Linked DNA regions of Thermobifida halotolerans. The protein of the gene in region 2 interacts with the protein of the main gene of each other region in a pairwise test. Links are inferred from orthologs where the notes say so. Each region holds a gene or a part of one and is shown on either strand. Other genes may lie near its edges. The genes, in order: thrS and rplA.

Region 1 (11,525 bases), 750 kb from region 2 along the record:
GAGTCGGCGGGCGAGGGTGCCGACCGTGTTGGCCGTGCCTCCGGTGAGTGGGAGGACCTCCATGCCCAGGTTCTCGCGGACCGCCGTGAACCGCCGGAAGAGGCCTTCGGGGCGCAGCCGTTCGGCGACCGTGGTCAGCGGGGTGCCGCGCAGGGTGATCCAGGCGCCCGCGTGGTCCCAGTTGCCCATGTGCGGCAGGGCGGCGACGACGCCGCGGCCCTGCCGCAGCCGCGCCTGGAGGTCCTCGATCCCGCTGCTGCGGGTGCGGTCGAGGATGTGGTGGGGGTCCATCGCGGGCAGGCGGAACAGCTCGTACCAGTACCGCAGGTAGGAGCGCATGCTCGCCCTGGACAGCGCGCGCAACTGCGCGGGGGTGGCGTCGGGGCCGAGGAGGCGGCGCAGGTTGGCCTCCAGTTGCCGCACCCCGCCCAGGCGGCGGCGCCAGGCGTGGTCGGCGATCCTGGTGAACGCCCACCTGCCGAGCCGTTCGGGCAGGTGCCTGACCAGGGCCCAGCCCAGTGAGTAGGCCGCGGTGACCGCGCTGTCCTTGGTGGCGGGGCGCATCATGCTCAGGGGGTCTCGGTCTCCGTGGTGGTCCGGTCGGCTTCGGTGAGTCGGATGCGGGTCTCGACCAGCCGCTGCACGACGGTGACGGCGCTGAGGAGGGCCAGCAGCCACAGTCCGGCGGCCAGGACGTAGGGGACGCCGAGCCCGTGCAGGCCGACGGCCACCAGCACGAGGATGAGGCGTTCGGTGCGTTCGGCGACGCCGACGTCGCAGTTGGCGCCGAGGGATTCGGCGCGCGCCTTGATGTAGGACACCCCGAATCCGCTGATCAGGCAGAACAGGGTGAGCCAGGCGAGGGTCTCGTCGCGTCCGCCGCCGATGAGCCACACCAGCAGTCCCGCGAAGATGGCCGCGTCGGAGAGCCGGTCCAGGGTGGAGTCGAGGAACGCCCCCCAGGCGCTGCTGCCTGCGGAGGCTCGGGCGACCGCGCCGTCGAGCATGTCGAACAGCGCGAAGAACGTGATGACGATGGTGCCGATGTAGAGGTGGCCCAAGGGGTAGAAGACCAGCGAGCTGACGACGACACCGGCCGTTCCCACGAGTGTGACCGTGTTCGGGGTGACGCCGAGACGCACGAGGCCGCGGCCGACGGGGGTGAGCAGTCGGGCGGTGGCGGGACGCAGGATTCTCAGCATGATCTCTTCATCGTCGTAGAGTCGGGGTCCGGTCATCGGAACTGCTTCGCCTGGACTCGGGGAAACTCACTCTCCGGTCGTCCAACGTGTGGGGGCGCCCGGGAGTCGGTGGCGGTTGCGGGCGACCCAGCGGTAGAGGGCCGCTCCCGCGTCGCGGATCACCGGCCGGCGCAGCAGCGAGCCGAGTGGCCGCCAGTACGGGTGCGCGCTGTTGAGCAGGAGCACCGCGGCGACGTCCACGCCGCCCCAGACGCGGCGTCCGTCGGGGTGCAGCAGCAGCACCTCCTCGCGGGCGCGTCGGCGCAGCGGCTCGTCGAGGTCGAGGTCCTGCCAGGCCGCGGTCTCCACGCCGACGCCGTCGGTGACGCGGCGTTCGACGGCCCGCACCCAGGAGACGCAGAAGCCGCAGTCTCCGTCGTAGACGAGGAGCGGGGCGTTCACGGCTGCGGCCAGTGTTCGACGAGCAGTTCCCGGGTCTGTCCGAGCATCTGCGGCAGCACCTTGGTCTGGCCCACGACCGGCATGAAGTTGGTGTCGCCGCCCCATCGGGGGACGACGTGCTGGTGCAGGTGGGCGGCGATTCCCGCGCCCGCGGCGGAGCCCAGGTTCATGCCGACGTTGAAGCCCTGGGGTCCGTAGGCGGAGCGCAGCGCGGTGATGCCCGCCCGGGTGAGCGCGGCGATCTCGGCTGTCTCGTCCTCGTCGAGTCCGGTGTAGTCGGCGACATGCCGGTAGGGGCAGACCATGAGGTGTCCGCTGTTGTAGGGGTAGAGGTTGAGCAGTGCGAAGGCGGTCTTGCCGCGGGCCAGCACGAGTCCTTCCTCGTCGGGCAGTGCGGGGGCGCGGCAGAACGGGCAGCCGTCGCCCGACTCCGACCCGCTCGGTTTGTTCTCGCCCCTGATGTAGGCCATGCGGTGCGGGGTCCACAACCGCTGGAAACCGTCGGGACCGCGTGTCTCCCGGCTCGCACCGCCTTCCGGTGTTTCGCGCTGCATAGTCACCGACCGCCTTTCTCGTCCTTGCAACGCAAGCATAGAACCGGGCCGCCCCGAGAGTGGTCGGGGCGGCCCGGCACGGCCCGGAATCGGGGGTCAGACGGCGGTGGGGTCGGTCCTGGGGGTGTCGGTCCCGGGAGTGCCGTCCTCGGTGGCGTCGGCGTCCTCGGTGTAGCGGCTGTGCAGCTTGACCGGGGTGCTGGTCTCCGTCTCGGGCTTCTTCCTGCGGCGCCGGGTGGCCAGGAGGTTGAGGACCTCGACGAAGACCGAGAAGCCCATGGCCGCGTAGATGAAGCCCTTCTCGATGTGGAAGTGGAAGCCCTCGGCCACCAGGCTCATGCCGATGAGCAGCAGGAAGGCCAGGGCGAGCATCTTGACGGTGGGGTGGTTGTTGACGAACTCCGACAGCGGGTTGGCCAGGAAGAGCATGACGATGACGGCGATGACGACGGCGGCGACCATCACCCAGATGCCGCCGCCCGCGGGGTCGATCATGCCCACCGCGGTGATCACCGAGTCGAGGGAGAAGACGATGTCGAGGGCGACGATCTGGGCCACCACGGCGCCGAACACCGCGGCTCCCTTGGAGCTCTTGTGGCCGTGGTCGCCTTCGAGGCTCTCGTGGATCTCGTAGGTGCCCTTGGCCAGCAGGAAGAACCCACCGGCGAGCAGGATGAGGGACTGGCCGGAGAACTCCAGCGAGCCGATCGAGAAGAGCGGATGGGTGAGCTGGATGATCCAGCTGATGGAGGCCAGCAGCAGCAGGCGGGTGACCAGTGCCAGGCCGATGCCCACCTTGCGGGCCTTGCCGCGCTGGTGTTCGGGCAGCTTGTTGGACAGGATCGAGATGAAGACGAGGTTGTCGATCCCGAGCACGATCTCCAACAGCGTCAGCGTCAGAAATCCGATGATGAGGTCAGCGGCCATGGATTCTCGCGGCTCCGGGACTAGGGGCGGGGCGGGACAGGGGCAGAAGCGGAAGGACTCTAGAGCAGAGAAAATAAGCTTCGTATAAAAGACACCGGCCCGGGGGGCTCAGTCCAGCTCCAACAGGGTGCGCAGGTGCCGGGGCGACGGCGACCCGTGGGCGAGCATCGCGTCGTGCAGGGCGCGCCGGCCGGCGTGCGGACGCGCCGCCGCCAGGTCCCGGGCGATGTCGCTGACCTCGCGGTACCCCACGTAGTAGGTGGCCAGTTGGGCGCTGGTGAGCTGGACGCGCCGCCACTTGCCCGCGGCTTCGCCCTCCTCCTGGTGACCGCGTTCGGTGAGCAACGCCATAACGCCCGACTCGTCGAGGTCGCCGGTGTGGAACCGTACGTCCACGATCGCGTTGAGGACCGTGCGCAGCCGCATCTTCAACTGGGCCAGGCGCAGCGCCAGGTCGTCCGCTCCGCCGTCGCCGGTCCAGCCCGCGCGGGCCAGGGCCTCCTCGGCGTAGACGGCCCAGCCCTCGATCAGGGAACCGCTGCGCAGCACGGAGCGCACCCTGGTGGGGCCGGTGTGGCGGGCGGCGTGGGCCAGTTGGAGCGCGTGTCCGGGAACCGCCTCGTGAACCATCAGGTTGCGCAGCGCGAACATGTGGTACTCGCGGTGGAAGGACTCCCGGCGCCGGCGCGGCCAGTCGGCGGGCGGCGGGGCGACGGCGACCAGGGTGGGCTCGTCGGCGGGCGGGGCGAGCGGTCCGGGCGGGTCGCAGTAGGCGACGGCGACGCCGCGGCGGACCTCGGGCATGTCGACGACGCGCACCGGGTGGTCGGGGAGGCTGACCAGGTCGAGGGCGGCGGTGCGGGCGGTCAGGTGGGAGAGGGCCTCCTCGCACAGCGGCCGGACGGTGCCGGGTGGGCACGCCCCCTCGTCGGCGAGCCGGTCGAGCACCTCGCGGACCTGGCCGGGGCGGCGGGGACGGCCCTCGTACTCGGCGGCGACCTCGGCGATCTCCTCCTCGGTGGCGATCAGGTCGCTTTCGGCACGGGTGAGCAGGGTCTGCGGCCCCAGCTCGGAGTCGAGGGTGTACCACAGCTGCGCGGCGTAGTCCCGCTCCCCCAGGCGCGGATCGGCGACGGCCGTGTCCAGGCGGGACTCCAGCCAGGCGGCGTGGTCGGTGAGCGCCCGGCGCGCGGTGTCGCGGAGCGCGTCGAGGCCGGGGCGGCGGCCGGTGTCGGCGGCGAGCAGCCGGTCGACGTCCGCGCCCAGCATCGCGGCGGCGCTCCGGGCCCGGCCGATGGCGGTCTCGGCGTGCACGCGGGGTGTTCCGGGGCCGTCCGCCAGGAGTGCGCGCGCCTGGTCGAGCAGGCGCGGCACGGCCGAGCAGTAGGTGGCGAGCGCGGTGAGGCGCTCCTCTCGGGTGAGGGGGCCGCGGTGCAGGATCGCGTACAGCGCGTCGCCGGGGAGGGTGTGCAGCGGGTCCCAGGTGTGCGGGCGCAGTTCGGTGGTGCGCCACAGGTCCGCGCCGAGCCTGGTGCGCAGTGTCTCCAGGTCGACGCGGTCGGCGGCGGGCAGCAGCGTGTCGTCGATGTCGTCGAGGGCGCGCAGCCCGTCTGCGAGGACGTCGGCGCGGTGGTGCCAGGCTTCGGGCGAGCGTTCGGCGAGCTGTCCGGCATGGCGGGTGTCGCCGAGTTGGAGGGCCCATTCGGGCTGGTCGGCGAGCAGCCGGTCGAGGATCTTCTCGGCGGTGGCGCGGAACCGGTCGGTCATGGCGTTGACGCCGGGGTCGGGCTGCTGGGGTTCGGCTGGCGGAGTCATCACCTCCATCCTGCCAGCGCCCCGCCCCGACGGACGGGTATCCGCGCAGGGTGTCAGCCGTCGGCGGGGAACGCGGCGGTGTCGGGGGTCAGGTCGAGGGGATCGGGAAGGGTGGTCGTCTCCCCCGGTCCCACCCGGGCGCAGCGCTGGTCGACCCGGGAGGCGGGCTGCCCGCGAACAGCGCCGCGGTCTCCTCAGCGGGTCGGCGAGCAGGCAGGCGGGCACCCCGGAGGCCGCGTACCCGCGCACCTTGCGGGCCCGGTCGGTTCCGCTTCCGCCTCCGCCGTGTCACCGATCGCCGTGCCCTCACCCCCGCTCGGCGGGGACGATGACGCGGCGGGTCTGGCGGCACAGGCCCAGCAGCTCTCCCGACGCGGACCAGATCGTGCTGTCGTCGACCGCCCAGCCGTCACCGGCGTGGCGGGTGTGGATGCGCCCCAGCGCCCACCCCTCGACGGGGCCGCCGTCCAGGTGGGGGGTGAGCTGGACGTTCATCTGCACGGTGGGGATGGGGACCGGGTCGCGCAGCACCGCGTACAGGGCGGGCGCGAACGCGTCCAGCAGGAGGGTGACCGTGGCGGGGGTCAGGGGGCGTCCGTCGTGCAGGCGCACCCAGGCGACCAGGTCGGCGCTGTCGCCACCGGCGAAGGGGCGGGCGGCGCTGATCGGGCGGAACTCCAGGTGCTGGGCGAAGGGCACCAGTTCGACGGGGAAGCCCAGTGTTTCGAGACCGTCGGGCGGGGGCGCGGCGGGGGCCGGGAGGTCGGTGTAGGCGGGCCCGGTCCGGTTGACGCCGAGGACGGCCTGTGCGGTGGCGACGGCGTCGTCGCCCTGGACGGCCAGCAGGTCGGCGAAGACGGTGGTGCGGCCCGCCGGACGCACGGTGGTCTCCAGCGCGATGGGGCGTTCGTCCGCGGCGGCGAGGAAGCCGACGGAGAGGCCGCGGAGCCGCCGGCCGGGGTGGTCGGCGTGCAGCCGGTCGACCATGAGGGAGGCGAGCAGGCCGCCGTGGACGCCGCTCCACGACCACCAGGAGCGGTCGATGGTCAGCGTGTCGTCGGGGGTCACCGTCATGGGTGTCTCCTGGGGATCGCGCACGGACAGGTGCGTTGGAAAAACCAACCAACTGGACGGCGCGAGCGTAGCAGCCGGTGAGTTGGAGAAACAAACCCACCCCCGGAAACACGACGGGCCGGAGGCGTTCCGCCTCCGGCCCGGCCGCGCCCCGGTCACACCTGGCGGCGCTCGCGGATCGCGGTGAGGATCTCGGTGACGGCGTCGTCGATGGGCACGCCGTTGTTCTGGGAGCCGTCGCGGTAGCGGAAGGAGACCGCGCCCCTGCTGACGTCCTCGTCACCGGCCAGCATCATGAAGGGGATCTTCTGCTTCTGGGCGTTGCGGATCTTCTTCTGCATCCGGTCGTCACCGGCGTCGACCTCGGCCCGCACCCCGTGCTCGCGCAGCCTGCGCGCCACCTCCTCCAGGTAGGGCACGTGCTCGCTGGTGATCGGGATGCCCACGACCTGCACCGGGGCCAGCCAGGCGGGGAAGGCGCCCGCGTAGTGCTCCAGCAGCACCGCGAAGAAGCGCTCGATGGAGCCGAACAGGGCGCGGTGGATCATCACCGGGCGCTGCCGGGAACCGTCGGCGGCCTGGTACTCCAACTCGAAGCGCTTGGGCTGCTGGAAGTCGACCTGGAGGGTGGACATCTGCCAGGTGCGGCCGATGGCGTCCTTGGCCTGCACGGAGATCTTCGGACCGTAGTAGGCGGCCCCGCCCGGGTCCATGACCAGTTCCAGGTTCTGCTTCTGGGCGGCCTGCCGCAGGATCTCGGTGGCCTCCTCCCACTCCTCCGGCTCGCCGATGAACTTCGGGGAGTCGTCACGGGTGGACAGCTCCAGGTAGAAGTCGCTGAGACCGTAGTCGCGCAGCAGGTCGAGCACGAAGGTGAGCAGGCTGTCGAGCTCGCCCGGCATCTGCTCCCTGGTGCAGTAGATGTGCGAGTCGTCCTGGGTGAACCCGCGCGCCCGGGTCAGGCCGTGCACCACGCCGGACTTCTCGTACCGGTAGACGGTGCCGAACTCGAACAGCCGCAGCGGCAGCTCGCGGTAGGACCGGCCCCGTGACCTGTAGATCAGGTTGTGCATGGGGCAGTTCATGGCCTTGAGGTAGTAGTCGGCCCCCTCGAACTGCATGGGCGGGAACATGGCGTCCGCGTAGTTGGGCAGGTGCCCGGAGGTCTCGAACAGCCTGGCCTTGGAGATGTGCGGGGTGTTGACGAACTGGTACCCGGCCTCCTCGTGGCGGCGGCGCGAGTACTCCTCCATGGTCTTGCGCACCACCCCGCCCCTGGGGTGGAACACGGCCAGCCCCGACCCCAGTTCGTCGGGGAAGGAGAACAGGTCGAGCTCCACACCGAGCTTGCGGTGGTCGCGCCTGGCCGCCTCCTCCAGCATGGTGAGGTAGGACTTGAGCGCGTCCCTGCTCTCCCAGGCGGTGCCGTAGATCCGCTGCAACTGCGGGTTCTTCTCGCTGCCGCGCCAGTAGGCTGCGGCCGTGCGCATCAGCTTGAACGCCGGGATCACCCTGGTGCTGGGCAGGTGCGGACCGCGGCACAGGTCCTTCCAGCACACCTCGCCGGTGCGGGGGTGCAGGTTGTCGTAGATGGTGAGCTGCCCCGCGCCGACCTCGACGCCGGCTCCCTCCGCGGCCTCGTCCGCGCCGCCCTTGAGACCGATCAGCTCCAGCTTGTAGGGCTCGGCGGCGAGTTCGGCGCGGGCCTCGTCGTCGGCGACGGCGCGTCGGGAGAACCGCTGCCCCTGCTTGACGATCTCCTGCATCCGCTTCTCGATGCGCTTGAGGTCGTCCGGGGTGAACGGCTCGGCGACGTCGAAGTCGTAGTAGAAGCCGTTCTCGACGGGCGGACCGATGCCCAGCCGGGCCTCGGGGAACAGCTCCTGGACGGCCTGGGCGAGCACGTGGGCGCAGGAGTGGCGCAGGATCGCGCGGCCCTCCTCGGAGTCGATACGGATCGCCTCCACGACGTCGCCGTCGGCGAGCCCGTGGGCGAGGTCCCTGGGCTCCCCGTTGACCAGTGCGGCGATCACGGTCCGCCCGTCCGCTTCCAACGCCTGGCCCGCCGTGGTGCCCGCCGCCACCGCACGCTCGGTTCCGGCGAGGGTGATACGCAGTTCAGGCACGGCGGACACGGTGTCTCCTCTGGTCTGGAAAGATCTCGTCGCTGGCGACCGGCTCGGCCGGTCGCGCGGTCGTCCGGTCACTCCGATGCTAGCGGGCTCCGACCGTGCGCGCCGCCCCCCGACCCGGTGGTGCATCCGGCGGCGTCGCGGGTAGGTCCACGGACGGGAGCTTCCGAGGCAGGAGAGGAATCAGGTGCGCATCGTCATCGTGGGGGCGGGGATCGCCGGGCTCACACTCGCGCTCGCGCTGCACCGCCACGGCGTCGGGTCGGTCGTGCTGGAGCAGGCGCACCGCCCCGGCCCGCCCGGAACGGGGGTGCAGGTGCCCCCTCCCGTGGTCCACCGACTCAGGGGGCTGGGTGTGGGAGAGGCTCTGGACCGCCGCGGCGTCCGCCCGACGGGCGTGGACATCCTGGAGTGGCGGGACAGCTCACCGCTGGAGTCGATGCCGCTGGGGGCCGACTACGAGCGCCGGTTCGGCGCCCCCTACTACACGATGCTCCGTTCGGAGCTGCACGAAACGCTGCTGGAGGCGCTTCCGGAGGGGACCGTGCAGACCGGCAACTACGTCACCGACGTGCTGGAGGGCACCGACGCCGTCACCCTGTGGTGCGCCGATGGGACGAGGGTGCACGCCGATGTGGTGATCGCCGCCGACGGCGCCCACTCGACGGTGCGCGAGGCCGTCTTCCCCGGCCACTCCCGCCCCTCGGAACTGCGGATCTGCCGCGGTCGGACGTCGGTCCCGCGCGTGCCGGAGCTGGGTGGGGCGCGGATCCGGGTGTGGCCGCGGGCGGACCGGTACTTCACCTGCTATCCGGTGGAGGGCGGGCGCACCGTGAGCTTCGGCGCGATCCTGCCGGGCCGGCCGGGGAGGCTGGAGTCCTGGGCGCCGCGCCAACGGGTCGACGACCTGCTCGACGCCTTCGCCGGCTGGAACGGACAGGTCACCGAGGTGATCTCCGCCGCGGAGTGGATCGGCGTGTGGACCCCGCACCGGCACACCCCGGTGCGGGCGTGGTGCCGGGGCCGTATCGCGCTGATGGGCGACGCGGCCCACCCGATGCTGCCGTTCCTGCCCCAGGGAGTCGGCCAGTCGGTCGAGGACGCGGTGGTGCTGGCCGACCTGCTGCGGGAGAGCACCGGGCGGACGGTGGAGGAGACCCTGGAGCGGTACGCCGAGACGCGGCGGGAACAGGTCGGCCCCTTCCAGGAGGAGTTCTCCCTGGAGCTGCTGGGGTCGCTGAGCGAACTGCGCGCCGCGGGAGCCCTCACCGGGCAGCCGTGGGCGCGCGGCCGACCTCCGATGACCGAGACCGACAGCCGCTGATCTGCGGCCGTCCGAGCGTCCGGCCGGGATGGCGACCTGTCCGTCCTGCGGTTTCTGCCTGACCGATTATCCGGAAGGCGGCTATTGTGGGGCCATGTCTGCGAACCCAGTCGCCGGTGCCAACGGCGTGATGCCCGTTGTTCCGGAAGTCCGCAGAAGGGGCCGCCGCTGGCGGCGGCTCCGCGCCCGCGCGCGGCTCTGGCGCAGGCGCATGCACTCCCATCCGGTGCTCAGGCTGACCTGGCGGATCACGATCGGGGTGATCGGCTCGGTCATTCTTCTCGGGGGCGCCGTGATGTGCGTGACCCCCGGGCCGGGCATCGGGGGGATCATCGTGGGCCTGGCGATTCTGGCCACGGAGTTCTCGTGGGCGCGCCACCTGCTGTGGCGGGCCCGCCGCTACGCTTCCCAGATGAGGTCGCAGGCGACCGAGAAGCTCCGGGAGCACCGGAGGCGGTCATCCGCCTAGGGTGTGTGCGCCTCGCAAGAGCCTACGGCTCAGGCGATTCCTCGTTGGCCCCACAAGAACACAAAGCCCCAGGCAAGCTGGCGGTGGGCCAGCGAGTAGCCTGGGGCTTGTGGGCGATACTGGACTCGAACCAGTGGCCTCGTCGGTGTGAACGACGCGCTCTGACCAACTGAGCTAATCGCCCGGCTGCGTCCGGCCTCTCGGGGCGGACAAGAAAACTCTAGCGCATCCGTGGGGATGGATGATCCACTCGGAGGCGAGCCACCTCGACAACCACTGTGACCGATGTCACATAATACTTGCGCAAGGGAAGGCCAAGGCACACAAAATGTGAAAACCCCTCATCTACCGGCGTTGTGGGACATACCCTGATCCTGGGCCCCCACACGCCACCCCATGGGTGATGCGGCCCACAGGCCATCGGGAAATTCTTTGTTTCCGCAGCTCATTACAGTGGCCGAAGAGTGTGGGAAGTCCCGGCGCGACGCCGCCTCACCTCCAATCGAAAAGTTCCCCGGTTACGCGTCACAGATCGTCCGGCCCCGTTGGAGCGGGCGAGATGGTCAGGCCCCGGCGCCTGGGGAAGCACCGGCCATCCGAACGCACCGACCGGACGAGAAAAGGTTTGGCTTATGAACAGCAGCGGCACCTCCGTCACCTGCGAACTCGGTCTGCGACTGATCGTTCCCGACCGTGCCCCCGTTCCCCTGGTCGCTCGGCTCGACTACTCCGTCAACGACCCCTACGCCATCAAGGCCGCCTTCCACGTGGGCGAGGACGAGCCCGTCGAGTGGATCTTCGCGCGGGAGCTGCTGACCGTCGGCATCGTCCGCTCGGTCGGCGAGGGTGACGTCCGGGTCTGGCCCTCCCGCGGGGAGGGCGAACGCACCATCAACATCGCGCTCTCCTCGCCCTTCGGCCAGGCGCAGTTCGATGCCCAGGTGGCCCCCCTGTCGGAATTCCTGCACCGCACCTACGAGCTGGTCCCGGCCGGTCAGGAAGGCGACTACATCGACCTGGACGCCGAGATCGCCGAACACCTCTGCTGATCGTTCCCGGCACGTCGCCCGGCGGCCCGGACGCCTTTGACCCCTCTGCGCGTCCGGCCACCGCAGACACCCCGGAAGTTCCCGATCTCTGCCCTACCCGGCCGCCCGTCGCCTAAACCGCGATATGCGGCAGAACGCGGAAATGCCGCGGTTCTCCCCGAACCGCGGCATTTCCCGTGTCTGCGGGCGTTCGGATCAGGGGTCCAGGTCGGCCGCGCCGCGCTCGGCGAACACCGCCATGGCCTTGGCCGTGACCGGTCCCGGTGCGGCGGGCAGCGCCCGCCCGTCGACTGCGCGGATCGGCTGCACGTCCCGGCCGGTCGAGGTCAGGAACGCCTCGGCGACCCGCGGCAGCTCCGCCATCGGGACGTCCTCCTCCTCGCCGCCCACCCATTCCAGGACCAGTTCCCGGGTGATGCCCGCCAACGGCCCCGCCGAGAGCGGAGGGGTGAGCAGCCGGCCGTCCAGGACCACGAAGATGTTGCTTCCCGTTCCCTCACACAGGTTGCCCGAGGTGTTGGCGAAGATCGCCTCACCC
Region 2 (11,479 bases):
CCGGCTTGGGGGCGCCGTCCACCAGGTCCTTGGCGTCCTTCAGACCCAGGCTGGTGAGGCCACGGACCTCCTTGATGACCTGGATCTTCTTGTCGCCGGCGGCCTCGAGGATGACGTCGAACTCGTCCTTCTCCTCCTCGGCGGCGGCCTCGCCGCCACCGGCGCCGCCCGGGGCCGCGACAACCGCGGCCGGGGCGGCGGCGGTGACGTCGAACTTCTCCTCGAACAGCTTGACGAACTCGGAGAGCTCCAGGAGGGTCATCTCCTCGAACGCGCCGAGCAGCTCCTCGTTGCTGAGCTTCGCCATGATTGCGCTCTCTCTTTCTCTACCGGCGTCCGCGTCCGGTGACGCGACACCGAGCCTGCAACGCCGACGCGTACCGCGCCGACCACGGATGGGAAATACGGAGCCTTCGCCGATGCGGGGAAGGCTCTACTGGGACTCCGCTCGCTTGTCCGCCAGAGCCTGGGCAAGGCGCACAGCCTTGGAGGGCAGCGCCTGGAACAGGGCGGCGGCCTGTCCCTGCTTGGCCTTGAGGGCACCGGCGAGCTTCGAGAGGAGCACCTCACGGGACTCGAGATCGGCCAGCTTGGTGATCTCCTCGGAGGTCATCGGCTTGCCGTCGATGACTCCGCCCTTGATCACCAGCGCCGCGTTGTCCTTGGCGAAGTCACGCAGCCCCTTGGCCGTCTCGACCACGTCGCCCTTGACGAAGGCGATGGCGGAGGGGCCCGTGAGCAGGTCGAGGACCTCGCTGCTCTCCAGGCCGGCCTCCCGGGCGGCGATCTTGGTCAGCGTGTTCTTCGCCACGCGGAAACGCGCGTTCTGGCCGAGGCTGCGGCGCAGTTGGGTGACCTGCGCGACAGTGAGCCCGCGGTATTCGGTCAGCACGGCGCCGCTCGAACTCTGGAATTCCTCCTTGAGTTCGGCGACCGCGGCTACCTTATCCGGCCTCGGCATGGGACTCCTTCCAACGGTGAACACCGGTCGAGGTCCCCGTGCGGCGGGCAGCGCGGTTGCGACAGAAAAAGCCCCGGCGCAGGCGCACGGGGCTCGGGACCACGAGCGTGACAGGGCACACAGGAGGTCCAGAAGCTCACAGCAACCTGCGCGGGCCGCCCAACGTGTGTGGGACCTTAGGTCACCCGACGGGTGACGACCAGCGGTCTTCGGCGACTACCAATGCTAGGCGATGCCGGACACCGCGTCGAACGGGAACGGCGGCACGGCGGATCAGCCGCCCATGCTCCCGAGTTCCTCACCGAGGGCCGACATGTCCATGATCTGGTCCTCGGCGGGGAACTCGATGGCGACCTCGGAGTTGAACTCCAGGAAGTCCATCCTGACCTCCGTGGCGTCGGAGTCGACGAACTCGAACCGGTGCGGCAGTCCGTCCTCGCGGACCCACAGGGTGAACGGCACCTCCGTGATCCCCGCTTCCTCGTAGAGGCGACGCGCCTCCTCCCCGGCCTGCGGATCGAGCCCCTCCAGCGCGTCATCGACGCTGTAGCTGCCGGCGTACCTGGTGGTGGGGACGCCGTCGACCTCCTCGGTCCCCTCTTCCTGGACGTCCTCGCTGGCGAGCAGCTTGTCCAGCTCCTCGAAGGGGTCCTGCATCCCCTCCTGCTGCTGGAACGCGTCCTCGCCCGCGTCCATGCGCAGCCAGCCGTCGGTGTCGTTGCCCATCAGCATCTCGCTACCGCGGACGAGGATGGTCAGCTCGCCTTCGGGCGTGCCCATCACCATCTCGACCGTGGGCTCGGGGGAGGCCATGTAGGCGATCTCCATTTCGAGGTCCTCCCCCTCGGAGCTTCCCGTCACCCTGGCGCGGTAGCTCTCCACCTCCTGGGTGTCGTCGACGAGGCTCTTGATCCGGTCGAAGACCCCCTCCGCGGATTCGGAGGCGGAACTCGACGGGGCCGCCGCCTGCGCGGTCTCCTCGGTGTCACCACTGCAGGCCGTCATCGCCACAGCCACCGCTCCAGCGGCGAGGGCAGCGCCAAACTTACGCACCATGTCCTGTCCTTCTAGGCCGCTCTCCGGCCTTCTGTACGGCACAGACCGAGACGACCCTATCCACGGACAGCGACGTTTCGGGCATCGGAGACTTTTTGCACCGCTGCTCCCGTCTCCACCGAAAACGCCGACGGGCGCCCCTCCCGGAGACGGGAGGGACGCCCGTGGACGCGTTCGGCGGTGGAACGTCAGGCCGCGGCGGTGACCTTCACGACGTTGGGGTCCACCGGGATGCCGGGGCCCATCGTGGTGGTCAGCGTGGCCTTCTTGATGTAGCGGCCCTTCGCGGCGGACGGCTTGAGGCGCAGCACCTCGTCGAGGGCGGCGGCGTAGTTCTCCACCAGCCTGTTCTCGTCGAAGGAGATCTTGCCGATGATGAAGTGGAGGTTGCCGTGGCGGTCGACGCGGAACTCGATCTTGCCGCCCTTGATGTCGGAGACGGCCTTGGCGACGTCCATGGTGACCGTGCCGGTCTTGGGGTTGGGCATGAGACCGCGCGGACCGAGCACGCGGCCCAGGCGACCGATCTTGCCCATCAGGTCCGGGGTGGCCACGACCGCGTCGAAGTCGAGGAAGCCCTTCTGGATCTCCTCGACCAGGTCGTCGTCGCCGACGTAGTCGGCGCCCGCGGCCCGCGCCTGCTCGGCACGCTCACCGGTGGCGAAGACCAGGACCCGAGCGGTCTTGCCGGTGCCGTGCGGCAGGTTGACGGTGCCGCGCACCATCTGGTCGGCCTTGCGCGGGTCGACGCCCAGACGCAGGGCGACCTCGACGGTCGCGTCGAACTTGACGGTGCTGGTCTCCTTGGCCAGCCTCACGGCCTCGACCGGCGTGTAGAGCCGGTCGCGGTCGATCTGCTCGGCCGCTTTGCGGTAGACCTTGCTGCGCTTCACGAGTACTCCTGTTGAGAGGTTTGTGGTGTGGGCCAGCGCCTGGCCCTGCCACGGAAGGAACGGGAAGAAGAGGGAGCGCCGGACGGCGGCCCGGCTACTTGACCTCGATGCCCATGGAGCGGGCGGTGCCGGCGATGATCTTCTCGGCGGCGTCCAGGTTGTCGGTGTTCAGGTCGGGCAGCTTGGTCTGCGCGATCTCCCGGACCTGGTCGCGGGTGATGGAACCGGCGGTGCTGCGGCTCGGGTCGGTGGCGCCCTTGTCCACACCGGCGGCCTTGAGGATGAGCGTGGGCGCGGGCGGCGTCTTGGTGATGAAGCTGAAGGTGCGGTCCTCGTAGATGGAGATCTCTACGGGGATGACGCTGCCGCGCTGGGACTCGGTGGCGGCGTTGTACTGCTTGCAGAAGTCCATGATGTTGACGCCGTGCGGACCGAGCGCGGTACCGACGGGCGGCGCCGGGGTGGCCTGGCCAGCGGGAAGCTGGACCTTCACCAGAGCCGCGAGCTTCTTCTTCGGAGGCATTTCGGGTCCTTGTCTGATTCGCGAGTGATCGTGGCCCCGGGCCCCGCGTGCGCGGCGGGGCGCACGGCCGCACCGTGACCAGGGCAGCCGGTGCTGTGGAAGCGCCCCCGGGCACACGGGGGCGTGCGCGACCGCCGGGACCGTGCCGGCCGCGCGGGCGCCCCGTGGGAACGGGGCACGACGGACCCGCCGGAGGCGGGCCCGTCAAGTCTAAGCGAACCGCCAGTCTCTCAGATCTTGGAGACCTGGTTGAATGCCAGTTCCACCGGGGTCTCGCGGCCGAAGATCGACACCAGCACCTTGAGCTTCTGGGTGTCGGGGTTGATCTCGCTGACCGTGGCGGGCAGCGTGGCGAAGGGGCCGTCCATGACGGTGACGGACTCGCCGACCTCGTAGTCGACGTCGCTGCGCGGCTCGGCCTCCTTCTTCCCGACCTGCTCCTCCTCGACCTCGGGCTCGGGCGCCAGCAGGTCCGCGACCTCCTGGAGACTCAGCGGGGCGGGACGGTTGGACAGGCCCACGAAGCCGGTGACCCCGGGCGTGTTGCGGACGGCCGCCCAGGACTCGTCGGTGAGATCCATGCGGACCAGCACGTAGCCGGGCAGCACCTTCTCGGTGACCTGCTGCCGCTTGCCGCTCTTGACCTCCGTGACCTCCTGCGTGGGCACCTCGACCTGGAAGATGTACTCCTCCATGTTGAGCGACTGGGTGCGGCTTTCCAGGTTGGCCTTCACCCGGTTCTCGTAGCCCGCGTAGGTGTGCACGACGTACCAATCGCCGGGCAGCAACCGGAGTTCGGCCTTGAATTCCTCGACCGGGTCGAGCTTGGGAGCCTGGGCCTCGGAGGCGTCGCTCTCCCGGGCCTCGACCTCGTCGGCAACCTCAGCAGCTTCCGCCTGCTCGGCACGCGGACCGGTCTCTTCCGCCGACGACTGATCCCGATCCTCGTTGGGGAGGTCGTCAGAGGTCAGTGGGGACTCGGACACGGCTGCTCTTTCTCTCGTCGGATAAGCGCTCACTGCTGGCTTGTGAAAACACAAGAGGCCAGCACTGCCAGCTTATGGTCTCACCGGAGACGATGAGACCGTTCTGACCGTGCCGACCTCGGATGTGCCGAATCAGGCCGCGGGGCCCACCAGGCCGTAGAGCCAGGTGACGCCTTCACCGAAGCCGAAGTTCAGAAGGGACACGTAGCCGATCATGACCAGCACGAACACGATGACCACAATGGTGTAGGTGACGAGTTCGCGCTGGGTTGGCCAGCGAACCTTGCGAAGTTCGGCGACGACCTGCTTGGTGAACGTCACCGGACCGGTACGACGCTTGCGCTCCTTCTCGGGCTTGGCGTCCGTGTCAGTCTGTGTCACCTCAGGTCCTTAGGATCGGGAACACTCTGCTCTCAGAGTCTCACTTGCAGGGCAGGAGGGACTCGAACCCCCAACCGCCGGTTTTGGAGACCGGTGCTCTACCAATTGAGCCACTGCCCTTGGTCGTGCTGGTTACACGATAGCCGGTCCCGGGACGTCACGACCATGACGGAGCACGAGCGTCCGTTATGGACCTGCCATCGGTTGCCAGAGTCTATGCCAATCCGGGGCGGGAACCAACCCGAAATCCGTATTCGCTGGTGAACACGGAGTTTCGGAGAGCGACCCTCCGTGACCTCTCCCCGCCCGTACAAGCCGACCGACACGTGGAGCGGTCGACCCGCGCATGGAACGATGGAACCATGACTGACCGACCTCGTATCTCCGCACGCATCGGCGGCATCTCCGAATCGGCGACCCTGGCGGTGGACGCCAAGGCGAAGGCCATGAAGGCCGCCGGACGTCCCGTCATCGGGTTCGGAGCCGGGGAACCCGACTTCCCCACGCCCGACTACATCGTGGAGGCCGCGGTGGCGGCCTGCCGCGAGCCCCGCTTCCACCGCTACACCCCGGCCGGGGGCCTTCCCGAGCTCAAGGAGGCCATCGCGGCCAAGACGCTGCGCGACTCCGGCTACCGGGTGGAACCGAGCCAGGTCCTGGTCACCAACGGCGGCAAGCAGGCCATCTACGAGGCGTTCGCCACCCTGCTCGACCCGGGTGACGAGGTCATCGTGATCGCGCCGTACTGGACCACCTACCCCGAGTCGATCAAGCTCGCCGGCGGGGTCCCGGTCTACGTGGTCACCGACGAGTCCACCGGCTACCTCGCCGACGTCGAGCAGTTGGAGGCGGCGCGCACCGAGCGCACCAAGCTGCTGGTGTTCGTCTCGCCCTCCAACCCGACCGGCGCGGTGTACCCGCCCGAGCGGGTCCGCGAGATCGGCCGCTGGGCGGCCGAGCACGGGCTGTGGGTGCTCACCGACGAGATCTACGAGCACCTGGTCTACGGCGGCGCGGCGTTCTCCTCGCTGCCGGTCGAGGTGCCCGAACTGGCCGACCGCACCGTGGTGGTCAACGGCGTGGCCAAGACCTACGCCATGACCGGCTGGCGGGTCGGGTGGGTCATCGGCCCCAAGGACGTCGTCAAGGCCGCGGGCAACCTGCAGTCGCACGCCACCTCCAACGTCGCCAACGTCTCGCAGGCCGCGGCGCTGGCCGCCGTCTCGGGCGACCTGTCGGCGGTGGAGGAGATGAGGACGGCCTTCGACCGCCGCCGGCAGACCATCGTGCGCATGCTCAACGAGATCCCCGGGGTGCTGTGCCCCGAGCCGCAGGGCGCCTTCTACGCCTACCCGTCGGTCAAGGAGCTCCTGGGCAGGGAGATCCGGGGCCAGCGGCCGCAGACCTCCAGCGAGCTGGCCACGCTGATCCTGGAGCACGCCGAGGTGGCGGTCGTTCCCGGTGAGGCCTTCGGCACCCCGGGCTACCTGCGGCTGTCCTACGCGCTGGGCGACTCCGACCTGGCCGAGGGCGTGGGCCGCATCGCCAAGCTGCTGAACGAGGCGAGCTGACCCTCCGCTCCGTCCGACGGCGCCGTCACGGTCGGAACCGGGACGCCGCCGTCCGCCACCGCGGTGGCGGACGGCGGCGTCCCCGCGCATCGGGCAGCGCCGGGGAGCGCTTTGCGGCACCCTTGTGTCATGAGACGTCCTATCGACCGACTTCCCAAAGCCCACCTGCACCTGCACTTCACCGGCTCGATGCGGCACACCACCCTCGTGGAGCTGGCCGCCGCGCACGGCGTGCACCTGCCGCACGCACTGGTCGAGGAGTGGCCGCCGAAACTGCGGGCCACCGACGAGCGGGGGTGGTTCCGGTTCCAACGGCTCTACGACATCGCCCGGTCGGTGCTGCAGGCCCCCGACGACCTGTACCGGCTGCTGCTGGAGACCGCCGAGGACGAGCGCGCGGCCGGAACGGGATGGTTGGAGATCCAGGTGGACCCCGGCGGCTACGCGTCGCGTTTCGGCGGGCTGACCGCGACACTGGAACTGGTGCTGGACGCCGCCCGGCAGGCCGAGGCGGCCACCGGGGTGGGCGTCGGCGTGATGGTGGCGGCCAACCGGACCAAACACCCGCTGGACGCCAAGACGCTGGCCCGGCTGGCCGTGCAGTACGCCGGACGCGGCGTGGTGTCGTTCGGGCTGAACAACGACGAGCGGCGGGGGCGGGCGCTGGACTTCGAGGGGGCGTTCCGGATCGCGCGCCGCGCCGGTCTGCTGTCGGCGCCGCACGGCGGGGAGCTGGGCGGGCCGCGCAGTGTCCGCGAGTGCCTGGACCTGCTGGCGGCCGACCGGATCGGACACGGCGTGCGCGCGGTCGAGGACCCCTCCCTGGTGGACCTGCTGGCCGCGCAGGAGGTCACCCTGGAGGTGTGCCCGACCTCCAACGTGGGGCTGGGCGTGGTGGACGACGTCGACCAGGTTCCGCTGCGCCGCCTCTTCGACGCGGGGGTACCGATCGCCCTGGGCGCCGACGACCCGCTGCTGTTCGGCCCCCGCGTGGCCGAGCAGTACCGGATCGCCCGCGAGGTGTTCGGTTTCTCCGACCCCGAACTGGCCGAACTGGCCCGGATGTCCATCCGCGCCTCGGGGGCGCCGGAGGACCGGAAGAAGGAACTGCTGTCGGGTGTGGACTCCTGGCTGGCGGCCCCGGAACCGGCGGCGTGACCCTCCCCGTCCCCTGCGACCGCCGCGGCTCCGGTGCCGCTCCTCGGTGCGCGGTCAGAACAGCAGCGCGCTGAGCCCCTGCCAGGTCATCACGAGGCCGGCGAGGAAGAAGAGGACGGCCGCACCGATCCGGATGGCCTGCTCGGGCAGTCTCTTGCCCAGCAGCATGCCGAGGGCGATGCCCAGGGCGTCGGCCGCGACCATGCCCACGGTGGAGCCGATCCACACCGCGAGCCAGGCCAGGGGGGCCGAGGCGTGGTCCGCGCCGACGGCGATGGTGGCGAGCATGGTCTTGTCGCCGAGTTCGGCGAGGAAGAAGATCGTGGCCACGGTCAGGAGGACCGGTCCCATCCGGCGGGTCGCGGCGCGCTCCTCGTCCCTGTCGGTGAGTTCGTCCCCGCGCAGTGTCCACACGCCGAAACCGAGAAAGGCCAGGCCCGCGACGAGGGAGATCCAGTCGCCGGGCAGCGCCATCCCCAGGACCTCGGCCAGCAGGACGCTGATGCCGTGGACGGCGACGGTGGCCGCGGTGATTCCGAGCAGCACGGTCCGCACCCGGTAGCGGCTGGCCAACGACATCGCCACCAACTGGGTCTTGTCTCCCATTTCGGCGACGAGGATGGCTCCGGTGCTCATGCCCAGAGCGCCGAGAAACGTCATTGGAATTTCTGCCCTTCGTTTCACACCGCCGGGCAGAAGAAAAGCGGACGCCGTTCTTCGACCCGGGAAAACCGACCGGATCGAAGGTCTCGTCCGCCTGGTACCTGCGGTGGCTCGTGTGACCGGGCCCACTTCCGGGTGCGGACCAGTGTGTCGACCACACGGATTGAGGACTACTCCCCCTCGACTGCTCCCACCGTAGTGAGGGAAACAGAAAACGGCAATTCATTGGAATGGCTATTTCCGACCGAACCCGAGGCAAATAAGAAAGTTCGGTACGCCTGACTTTTTTGTTGAGAGGACCGGGGATTTCCGGGCCCCGGGGTCGGGGCCCGGACTCCGGCACCTCCGGTCAGAGCGTGACGCCGACCATCACGGGTTCGTTCACCAGGGTGATTCCGAACACCTCCGCCACGCCCGCGCGCACCTCGCGGGCCAGCGCCAGCAGGTCGGCGGTGGTGGCGCCGCCCCGGTTGGTCAGCGCGAGGGTGTGCTTGGTGGAGATGCGGGCCGGGCCGGTGCCGTACCCCTTGGGGAATCCCGCGTGCTCGATCAGCCAGGCCGCGGAGGTCTTCACCCGGCCGTCCTCGCCGGGGTAGGCGGGCGGGGTCGCCTCCGGACCCAGCAGTGCCGCGACCCGTTTGGTGAAGTCCGCGAACTCGGCGGCGGACAGGATCGGGTTGGTGAAGAAGGAACCGGCGCTGCGGCTGTCGGGGTCGTTCGGGTCGACGACCATGCCCTTGCCCCTGCGCAGGGTCAGCACGGCCTCGCGGGCGTCGGCCAGCGGAACGCGCTCGCCCGTGTCCACCCCCAGGGTGCGGGCGAGTTCGGCGTACCTGACCGGGCGGCTCAGCTTGGACCGGGTCAACTCGAAGGCGACCTCGCACACCACGTAGCGGTCGCGGCCCTTGAAGACGCTGTCGCGGTAGGCGAAACCGCACTCGGCGGCCGGGAGGACGCGGACCCGGCCCTGTTCGCGGTCGTAGACCGTGACCTCGACGATGGTCTGGCTGACGTCCTGGCCGTAGGCTCCGACGTTCTGGATGGGGGTGGAGCCGACCCGGCCGGGAATGCCGGAGAGGCACTCGACGCCGGACAGCCCCTCGGCCACGCAGCGTGCCACGAACGGCTCCCACTCGACTCCGGCGTCCGCGCGCACCAGCACCGTGTCGCCGTCGACGTCGGTGTGGGAGACGCCGGAGGAGTCCACGTAGACGACCGTGCCCGCGAAGCCCTCGTCCGCCACGACCAGGTTGCTGCCGCCGCCCAGCACCAGCAGCGGCACCCCCTCGCGGTCGGCCTCGCGGACGGCGTCGACCAGTTCCTCCGTGCTGGCTGCGGACCGGAAGAGAGCGGCGGGGCCGCCGAGACCCAGCGTGGTGTACTCGGCGAGCGGCACGTTGCGGGCGGAAGCGGTGGACACGGTGGCACCTCTGGTGAGTGGAAGTGGAAACGGTCCCGTGCCGCGGCCGACCCCGGGCGGGCGGCACGGGACCGGCGCGGTCAGGCCAGGCGCACCACGGCGGTGGAGCGCGCCAGGACCTTGGCTCCGGCGGAGCGGGCCGTGATGGCGACGACGACCTGGTTGTTGTCGAGTTTCTTTGTGACGGTTCCGCCGACCACGAGTTCGGCGCCGGTGTCGTCGTCGGGAACGACCACGGGAGCGGAGAAGCGGACCCCGTACTCCACGATCGCTCCGGGGTCGCCCACCCAGTCGGTGACCAGACGGCCCGCCTGGGCCATGGTGAACATGCCGTGGGCGATCACGCCGGGCAGACCCACCTCGCGGGCGACCCGCTCGTTCCAGTGGATCTCGTTGAAGTCGCCGGAGGCCCCGGCGTAGCGGACCAGGTCACGGCGGCGTACCGGGTAGGTCCGTTCGGGCAGCTCGGTGCCCACCTCGACGTCGGCGTACCGGACAGCGGTCATCTGGGCTGCTCCTTCTCACTTCTCGGCCGGGGCGGCGCTGCGCACGACGAGCATGTTGACCGAGGTGACGACGTGCTCCCCGGCCACGGTGGCGATCTCGCTGTCCAGCGTGAGCATCTCGTTGCCGCCCAGCGCCTTGATACCGGTGATCGTGGTCCGGCAGGTCACCAGGTCCCCTGCCTGGAGGGGGCGGCTGTAGCGGAAGCGCTGGTCCCCGTGCACCACCCGGGAGAAGTCCAGTCCGAGTTCGGGGTCGGCGACGGCCTGTCCGACGCCCTCCATGCCCAGGATGACGGGGAAGGTGGGCGGCGCGATGACGTCGGTGTACCCGGCCTCCTTGGCGCGGGCGGGGTCGCGGTAGAGCGGGTTGGGGTCCGAGATCGCGTCCGCGAACTCGCGGATCTTGACGCGGGTCACCTCGTAGGGTTCGGGGAGTTCGTACACCCGTCCCAGATAGTCGCGGTTGATCGCCATCGACGTCCTTTCCACACCGTGTGCGTCTCATCATGCCGGGTCGCGCGCGGTGACCGGAACAGCGCCAACACACCGGTAGCCCAGTGAGCGGGAGTGCTCACTGGGCTACCGGGAAGTCCAGACCGTGTCCGGTCGGAACCTGGGGAATCCACCGCGACCGCTGGGGGTGGGCCGCTCCGCCCGCCTCTGGTGTCGACGGTCGGCGGAGCGCTGCCTAGCGGGTTTCCTTGTGCTCCCGATGCGTGCGGCAGTTCGGGCAGTACTTCCTCAGCTCAAGGCGGTCGGGGGTGTTCCGACGGTTCTTGCGCGTGATGTAGTTACGGTGCTTGCACTCCTGGCAGGCCAGGGTGATCTTCGGCCTCACGTCGGTGGCAGCCACGTTGGAGTGCCTTTCTCACTGAACAACAGACGGACACTGAAAAAAACCCGCGGGAACCCCGGTGTACCAGGGGATCTCGCAGGTAGTAGCGGAGGCCGGACTTGAACCGACGACACAGCGATTATGAGCCGCTTGCTCTACCGACTGAGCTACTCCGCCTAGAGCCGGGAATCCGTACTCATCTGCGATGATACCGGACCCCGATCAGACCGGCGGCCGAATCGTCCGCCGACCGACCACCTGAGTGGATCGGATCTCAATCAAGTGGTGGAGCCCCTTTACGGAATCGAACCGTAGACCTTCTCCTTACCATGGAGACGCTCTGCCGACTGAGCTAAAGGGGCACGCTCCTGCGGCTTCCCCCCTTTCGGGGTTCCGCCCTTCGCGTTGACTCGAATATACATGGCTTCCGGGGTGCTCTGCCAACTCGAAACCGTCCTGGGCCCCGCGGCCGGCCTCCCGCCGTCTCAGTCCGCCACCCAGACGTTGGACATGGCGTCGCGCTGGA

Evidence for each region.
Region 1: the proteins of rplA (region 2) and thrS interact in binary tests that used the Escherichia coli proteins (3 or more experiments, as listed by UniProt). The link is inferred for Thermobifida halotolerans from one-to-one orthologs.

Annotation. Positions count from the first base shown.
Region 1 is NZ_CP063196.1:2,905,877-2,917,401, forward strand. The notes cover bases 5,659-8,589. They hold thrS (threonine--tRNA ligase), read right to left. Parts: upstream 8,149-8,589; coding sequence 6,169-8,148; downstream 5,659-6,168. Other genes in these bases: NI17_RS13020 (acyl-CoA thioesterase), read right to left, coding at 5,659-6,013; NI17_RS13030 (FAD-dependent oxidoreductase), read left to right, coding at 8,333-8,589. Outside these bases: NI17_RS12990 (phosphatidylinositol mannoside acyltransferase), read right to left, coding at 1-567; pgsA (phosphatidylinositol phosphate synthase), read right to left, coding at 570-1,202; NI17_RS13000 (thiol-disulfide oxidoreductase DCC family protein), read right to left, coding at 1,269-1,643; NI17_RS13005 (HIT family protein), read right to left, coding at 1,640-2,197; NI17_RS13010 (TerC family protein), read right to left, coding at 2,294-3,124; NI17_RS13015 (DUF885 domain-containing protein), read right to left, coding at 3,233-4,891; more of NI17_RS13020, read right to left, coding at 5,246-5,658; more of NI17_RS13030, read left to right, coding at 8,590-9,469; NI17_RS13035 (PGPGW domain-containing protein), read left to right, coding at 9,564-9,938; NI17_RS13045 (SsgA family sporulation/cell division regulator), read left to right, coding at 10,571-10,987; NI17_RS13050 (aminotransferase class IV), read right to left, coding at 11,183-11,525. UniProt on the Escherichia coli protein: Catalyzes the attachment of threonine to tRNA(Thr) in a two-step reaction: L-threonine is first activated by ATP to form Thr-AMP and then transferred to the acceptor end of tRNA(Thr). The rate-limiting step is amino acid activation in the presence of tRNA.
Region 2 is NZ_CP063196.1:3,657,092-3,668,570, forward strand. Bases 1,059-3,943 are described here. They hold rplA (50S ribosomal protein L1), read right to left. Parts: upstream 2,911-3,943; coding sequence 2,206-2,910; downstream 1,059-2,205. Other genes in these bases: NI17_RS16355 (SCO4651 family lipoprotein), read right to left, coding at 1,235-2,017; rplK (50S ribosomal protein L11), read right to left, coding at 3,005-3,433; nusG (transcription termination/antitermination protein NusG), read right to left, coding at 3,664-3,943. In the rest of the region: rplL (50S ribosomal protein L7/L12), read right to left, coding at 1-307; rplJ (50S ribosomal protein L10), read right to left, coding at 434-961; more of nusG, read right to left, coding at 3,944-4,419; preprotein translocase subunit SecE, read right to left, coding at 4,552-4,800; NI17_RS16385 (pyridoxal phosphate-dependent aminotransferase), read left to right, coding at 5,163-6,371; NI17_RS16390 (adenosine deaminase), read left to right, coding at 6,501-7,529; NI17_RS16395 (TMEM165/GDT1 family protein), read right to left, coding at 7,584-8,189; NI17_RS16400 (UDP-N-acetylmuramate dehydrogenase), read right to left, coding at 8,542-9,612; NI17_RS16405 (MaoC family dehydratase), read right to left, coding at 9,693-10,118; NI17_RS16410 (MaoC family dehydratase N-terminal domain-containing protein), read right to left, coding at 10,134-10,592; rpmG (50S ribosomal protein L33), read right to left, coding at 10,807-10,971; NI17_RS16430 (ATP-binding protein), read right to left, coding at 11,439-11,479. UniProt on the Escherichia coli protein: One of the primary rRNA binding proteins, it binds very close to the 3'-end of the 23S rRNA. Forms part of the L1 stalk. It is often not seen in high-resolution crystal structures, but can be seen in cryo_EM and 3D reconstruction models.